DNA from 2 places in the Paenibacillus tianjinensis genome. Region 1 is predicted to be linked to the other one. Evidence: riboswitches for the same ligand, from Rfam matches in the RefSeq annotation. Region 1 holds a riboswitch; the other holds the start of a gene.
The links. Region 1 has a riboswitch for cyclic di-AMP ahead of JRJ22_RS13880 (C40 family peptidase). Riboswitches for the same ligand answer to the same signal wherever they lie in the genome.
Positions count from the first base shown of each region.

Region 2: linked by a shared signal. The riboswitch ahead of JRJ22_RS00500 (C40 family peptidase) and the one ahead of JRJ22_RS13880 (C40 family peptidase) in region 1 are both predicted to bind cyclic di-AMP.

Region 1 is NZ_CP070969.1:3,136,082-3,139,494, reverse strand. Features, by position in the region: gene JRJ22_RS13890 (TVP38/TMEM64 family protein) at 80-637, shown strand; gene tnpA (IS200/IS605 family transposase) at 923-1,396, opposite strand; gene JRJ22_RS13880 (C40 family peptidase) at 1,601-2,071, opposite strand; cyclic di-AMP (ydaO/yuaA leader) riboswitch at 2,076-2,210, opposite strand; gene JRJ22_RS13875 (AAA family ATPase) at 2,482-3,413, opposite strand, start outside.
Region 2 is NZ_CP070969.1:100,826-104,238, reverse strand. Features, by position in the region: cyclic di-AMP (ydaO/yuaA leader) riboswitch at 179-317, shown strand; gene JRJ22_RS00505 (C40 family peptidase) at 390-818, shown strand; cyclic di-AMP (ydaO/yuaA leader) riboswitch at 1,202-1,346, shown strand; gene JRJ22_RS00500 (C40 family peptidase) at 1,352-1,843, shown strand; gene JRJ22_RS00495 (GNAT family N-acetyltransferase) at 2,105-2,590, shown strand; gene JRJ22_RS00490 (c-type cytochrome) at 2,718-3,074, shown strand; gene JRJ22_RS00485 (4a-hydroxytetrahydrobiopterin dehydratase) at 3,163-3,413, opposite strand, start outside.

The DNA.
Region 1 (3,413 bases):
CAGAGATCTATGTTTAGCTTTTTATTTACCTGTTATAATGAGCTCAGGTTATCTCAAATAAAAAAGGAAAGGATTTTGTATGACTACGCACATCGTTGAATTGTTAGGTGAAAGTGGTTATTTCGCCATTATCTTAAGTCTGGTTTTAAATATATTAATAAGCATTTTTGCATTCATCCCTAGTGTATTTCTCACAGGAGCTAACATCACCTTTTTCGGTTTTCTCAACGGAATGATGATTTCCTTTTTCGGAGAAGTGCTTGGGGCAATTGTTAGCTTTGTTCTCTATCGCAGGGGGTTCTTGTCCTTAATACGAGGTATAAAAAATGAGAATAAATATTTGAAGAGACTTCAACAAACTTCTGGTTATGAAGCATTCTTTCTTATTCTTGCTTTAAGAATACTCCCGTTTATCCCTTCAGGATTGGTTAATATATCGAGTTCCGTTAGTCGTGTTAGCTGGGTCACTTTTGGATTAGCAACTATGCTTGGAAAGCTGCCAGCTCTGATTATAGAGGCTTATTCTATTCAGCAATTGCTGATTCTCAGCAAGGAATATCTCAGTGTGGCTTTGATTTTAATAAGTATCGTACTCATTCTAATCATTTTCACGGTTAGTAAAAGAAGACACTACTAAGTACAGGGAATAAAAATTTATTAGTTAACAACGCTGAGACAGCCCTTTCTATACTTATCATGAGAATCCATCGCATGTACCTTACCCTACTTCTCAATAAGAACAATCCTCAAACAAGCTTACGGAATAAGAATAGCCTATTCAAATCAGGACCACCCGTCCAACGGGTGGTTTGCTCTAGGGGTATAACCCCTTGTTGCCAAACTGCGCCTAAAGACGCTAGCCTGACCACACATTGTTTAGGCTCAGTGTTATTTGTCATCTTCACTCACCCGTTAAACGGGCTTACTTCTTTTTGTTCCTTTTGTCACTGAATGGATCTTCGTATTCTTTTACACTCAGTTTATCTATCGCTTGGTCATGTGCTTCTTGTTCACGGATATATTTGGCTACCGTGGCTTCATTTAGTCCCACTGTGCTCACGTAGTATCCTTCCGCCCAAAACTTCCGATTCCCATACTTGTACTTTAACCCCGCATGCTTCTCAAAGATCATGAGCGAACTTTTTCCCTTCAGATATCCCATGAACGTGGACACAGCGATCTTCGGCGGTATCGCTACCAGCATGTGCACATGATCCGGCATCATATGTCCCTCTATGATTTCTACTCCTTTGTATTTACATAAACGCTTGAAGATTTCGATCAGATCTTTCCTCACTTGATTATATATTTCTTTCCGTCTATACTTCGGGGTGAACACGATATGATATTTGCACATCCACTTCGTGTGAGCTAGACTATAGCTCTTGTTTGCCATCTTTGACCATTCCTTCCTTTGAGCCTGAACATCTCAATTCTATCGGAATGGTCTTAGTGGTCAAACCCTCAGTCCCTCCACCCGCATAGCGGGTGGTTTTTTGTTTCGCGCGTTTCACGCACTCAACTGGCTAAAGCCATAATAAAAAGATCGCCTCTCTAGTTAGAGGCGATCTTCATTACTCCACATGCAGAAAACTTTCAATTAACGGCTCACCATTTCAGAATAGCTGTTTTCACTGACTACACGGCGAGCTGTTACATATCGCTCCTTATAATACGCCTCTGACAAGCTGCTGATTCTTACGCCCTTACTGCTGGAAGAGTGAGCGAACTTGTTATCACCTACGTAAATGCCCGCATGCGAAATTCCAGAACCAAATGTGTTAAAAAAGACGAGGTCACCCTCACGTAAATCATCTTTGGCTACAGGAATGCCAGTTTTAGCCTGCGATTGAGAAGTGCGCGGAAGGTCATCTACATTGAACTTCTTAAGTACATATAGAATAAATCCGGAACAATCAAAGCCTGAAGTTGTGGTTCCTCCATAAAGATAAGGGGTTCCTACGACCCGATTCACAACACTGTCCAAGGTTACCTCGCTAGCATATGTACCTGGTGCTGCAGAAGCAAATATAAATGAGGCTGCCAACATGGATACGATGACTTTCTTCAGAAACTTGTTCTCCCTTCAATGCCTACGGAGTTAGCTGAGGATTCGGTTAAAGGTTCCCTATATTCCCTTTTATGCAAGAATAATTCACCCAAAAAATGGTTCCCCCGTTTTCAACGCTGAAATTCGGCAACTTATTAATATTTTGTAACTATTAACACTTTAATAGATAGTAGGCCCCCCTGTCAATCCTTCTAAAAATTTAACTATTAACGTATTTTCTACATACTTTCTTCATTGTTTCTCCATATTTTTGCTTTATAATAACCACTCAATATCATTCTTTGTCTGAAACAATAGTAACGTTTTTGTAATATATTCCAATATCTTTGGTGTATATAAAAAGACGAGTAGTTACTTCCTCCTCGTCTTCTAATCCCGTATATGTCGTTTAATTGATATTACGTTTTCGATTACGATACCTGTGTTTGTTCCAAAGCCGATCCCAGAGATTCTTCAATTCCCATCATCATTTTATAATGGGCATGATGATGTGTAACCACGAATATCTTTTCAAATACCCGTAAGTACTTACTGACTGTATCCATCGGGTGCTCGATATACAAATCATCTCCTGCAAAGTGAGAACCATCATTGGCCCAGGAGATTAAGGATTTACATATGACCTTCTCATCCTCCTCGAATTTATCAATAATGTCCTGATCGCTGTAATTACCATAGATTTTAAAATAATTTTCAATGATTCTACGAATCAAATTCTGAACGGTGATGGAAGAGCTGTGATTGGCTGACTTTAATTCCTGCCACATTAACTCATACGAGCTTTTAATCGGGTTGCTGTTATACGGGGTTGATTCGGTTACATCATTCCATTTTCGGATAATCCAAAATGTCTCATCCGCCATCCTAGCGCCATTTTTGGGCCGGTTTTTTGAAAACGTAATTTCCTTGTGAAAATAGACATTATGCGTTAGAAGAAACAACTGAATGATATTACTTTCTTCGTTGCGTACATCTTCTATAAGTTTGGAAATCAGATTGCTTACGATAAACAATACGTTACTGTCCAAGCTTGAAATTGGGTCATCAATCACAACAACTTTATTCTCAGTAATTAAATCACTGTTATTGCTACCGTTTAATAAGTGCATAAAATAAAGAAAGGTAACAAACGTTTTCTCGCCTTCACTTAATGTTTGATTAACGTCCTCACCATTTGAGCGGATTAACCGATAATTCCCTTGATTTTGTGTATGAGCGAATTTGAAATTAGTAAAATGATAGGCCCTCAGTAACCGATTCATTTCGTTTACAGAGGGGATTACACTCGTAATCTGAGCCTCCAGCCTGTGAATTTCGGATTCCAATGCGACTCTTTCATTCT
Region 2 (3,413 bases), 3.0 Mb from region 1:
CTCTTTTGCCCGTTAATGGGGAGTTCAGCGGAGATTCGGGGGATTTGCAAAAACATAAAACCTCTGATACAATGATGCCTGTACCACTGGTAACAACTTTGTAATCTTTTGAAACTATTTTGACTAACTGTATGTACCTTAATCACTTTAACATTGTCGATACGCAGTCACTGTTCTGGTGCATAAATCGCCAAATTCCCAGCACCGGGAAGTGGGGGAACCATATTTTGGGTGAATTGATCTCGCTTTAGAGGGGTCATAGGGGAACCTTCTACCGAATCCTTAAGCTAACCTCGCAGGCCTTGGAAGGAGTACATCTTTTGACAAGTCACAATTTTTTCCGCACCAATCTTAAGAAGAAATGCACCGCAGCAGCGCTAGGTCTTGTGATGGTATTCACACTGGGGGCAGGAAGCGCATTTGCCGACTCCAAAATGGATACCGTGATTACAAAAACGCTGGGAACGTCGTATAAAACCGGGGGCACAAGCACTGCCGGCTTTGATTGTTCTGGATTCACCAAATACGTATTTAAGAGCGTCGGCCTTACCTTGCCGCGCACTTCTAAAGCACAATTCAGCGTAGGAACCGCCGTTTCCAAGAGTAATCTCCGTTCCGGTGACCTTGTATTCTTCAATACCTTGGGCAGTGGGGTATCCCATGTCGGCATTTATGTCGGAAACGGGAAGTTTGCACAATCATCCAGTTCCCGTGGTGTTACTATCACTTCGATGAGCAATTCTTACTGGGCCAACCGCTACGTTGGGGCCAAACGTGTAATGAGCACAACAGCTTACCAGGCTGTCGCTTACGATTGATCCTTCTCCTCAATTTCGCCTCTAACAACTAAATGTAACTTATACAGGCCCGGAAGCTGATTATTGCCGTAATCATTTCCGGGTCTTTCCTTTTTTATTTCCTTATTCTACCTTTTACACCGATTCGGGGTCCATGAAACACCTTTTTACTTAAAATTCCAACCTATTCAGAGAAATAGCTTACGCCGGGCGTAAATATGCGCCCTTTTTAGCAGATATGACTCTTAAAAAGTGCAAATAATATGCATTAATATGTTTTAAGTGATTGCCAACTGGCTCTGTCTTTGTTACAATTATCGCAGTGAACTTATAGTAACATTTTTGTAATTATTCAAATGGGTTTTACAAAAGTTTTGTCATATTGATTGATCAGCTAATCCTAATCAACAGTCATGCCGAGTTCCCTTCTTCATAAGGGAAACGGGGGAACCAATTTTTGGGTGAATTGACCTCCTATTCACAGAGGGGTCATAGGGGACCTTCAACCGAACCCTTAAGCTAACCTCGTAGGCATTTGGAAGGGGTATTTACTTTTGAAGAAGAAGTTAGCAGCCGCATTATTAAGTTTTTCTATCATTCTTACCATTGGAGCAGGAAGCGCTTTCGCCGATTCCAAAATGGATAAAGTCATCGACAAAGCCATCGGAACTAAATACGTATCCGGCGGTGTATCGACAAACGGCTTTGATTGCTCCGGATTTACCATGTACGTATTTGACAAGATCGGCATTAACCTGCCGCATCAATCCGGCTCCCAATACCAGATGGGCACTGCCATCTCCCGTGACAATCTGCGGGAAGGCGATCTTGTATTCTTTAATACAAGCGGCCGTGGCGTATCCCATGTAGGCATTTATGTCGGTGACGGCAAATTCGCACATGCTTCATCTTCTAAAGGTGTAACTATCAGCTCGCTGAGTGACAGTTACTACGTCAACCGCTACGTTGGCGCCAAACGCATCATGAGCACGGATGCTTATCAGACTGTAGCAACAGATTCACAAGATAATGATGATGTGCAATAAAGGGTTATGAGAGAGGCGCTTTTCCAGGATTTTTGCCGAAATCTTGGGGAAGGCCTTTTTTTTGTCTATAAAAATATTTACCCCTCCCCTCATCTGTAAAACACCTATTCCCCTCAATTTTCGCCATTTCATAAAATATTTTTTTGGGTTTGTCAAGTTTCTCCTGTTTTTGAAAAATAGCTGAGTTGACTGGGGCCTGTTTTGTATATAATTAAGTATATGGATAGAGTATTGTCCTCTTGAAAGGAGGCCTGTGCCATTATGATCAGTTCCCCTGTTACCTTTCATGTTGTTCCTATGGAACCCAGCCATGCCGAGAATATCTGTGAGTGGATTTATAAGCCGCCCTATAATATCTACGGATGGATGCCCTGGGAGCAAATGCAGGCGCTCGGTATTGAATTCGGAGATCCGGTTTTGCGCAGTCAACAGTATGTATCCGTAGTGAACGAGCAAGGAGACCTTTGCGGCTTCGCACAGCTGTTCCCGATGGAGGGTGTGGTCAGGCTCGGCATCGGCATGCGGCCGGACTTGTGCGGTCGCGGAATGGGCCATTTGTTCATGGAAGCCATTGTGCAGGCTGCCCTGAAGCGTTACCCGGAACGGGAAATCGATCTGGAGGTGTTGACCTGGAACCAGCGGGCTATTCGAACATACCAGAAATGCGGCTTCACCATCACCGACACGTATGAACGCCGCACTCCAAGTGGCGATAGGCCCTTTTATTGCATGGTCTATGATAAATAACACTAAATACAGGTAACTTTTAAATTATGCAACGAAAATCGTTCCTTTTTTTGACACAAACTCTATGACAACGCTTTACCATTCGGTATAATGAAGAAAGCAGCTTACATGGAGGGGACGGATGGAGATGCAGAAATGGATCATGAGCGGTTTGTTTTTCGCCGCCTGCGCCTTTGCGGTAGTGCTCTTGTTCACACTGCCAGGCAAAGCAGAGGTCGCAGAAGAAAGTAAGCCGACGATGCCGCAAGTCACACTGGATGCCGCAAGTGCAGAAGCAATCGTTACAGCCAATTGTATTTCTTGCCATGGCGATCAGCTTCAGGGTAATGTAGGACCGAGTCTGCAGCATGAGGGCAGCGAACACGATGCTGAAGGCATCTACAGTATCGTCTCCAAGGGACGTGGGCAAATGCCTTCCTTTAAGGATAAGCTGGCTCCTGAGGAAATCGCAAACGTCGCCCTATGGCTTGCAGAGAAGAAGTAACTGGCCCACTATACAAAATGCCCGTGTGAGGATAAACGGATTATCCGCAAGCACGGGCATTTTTATATGCAATATATTGAACAGTGTCCTAGCGGTTTTTCTCAAAGGCTTCATTAAATTCATGGGCCTGGCGGAAATCAAGCGCTCCGAGGCCGCTCTCTTCTTTTGCCGATAAGCGCAGGATCACAGTCTTGTAGTCAATGGTAATATGCGGATGATGATCGAAGGCCTCAGATATGGCGGCTACTTCATCCACAAAGGCAATGCCCTTCATATATTCGTTGAACATATATTTGCGCACCACAACCTCCTGCTCCAGCTTCCACCCCTCCAGCTTAC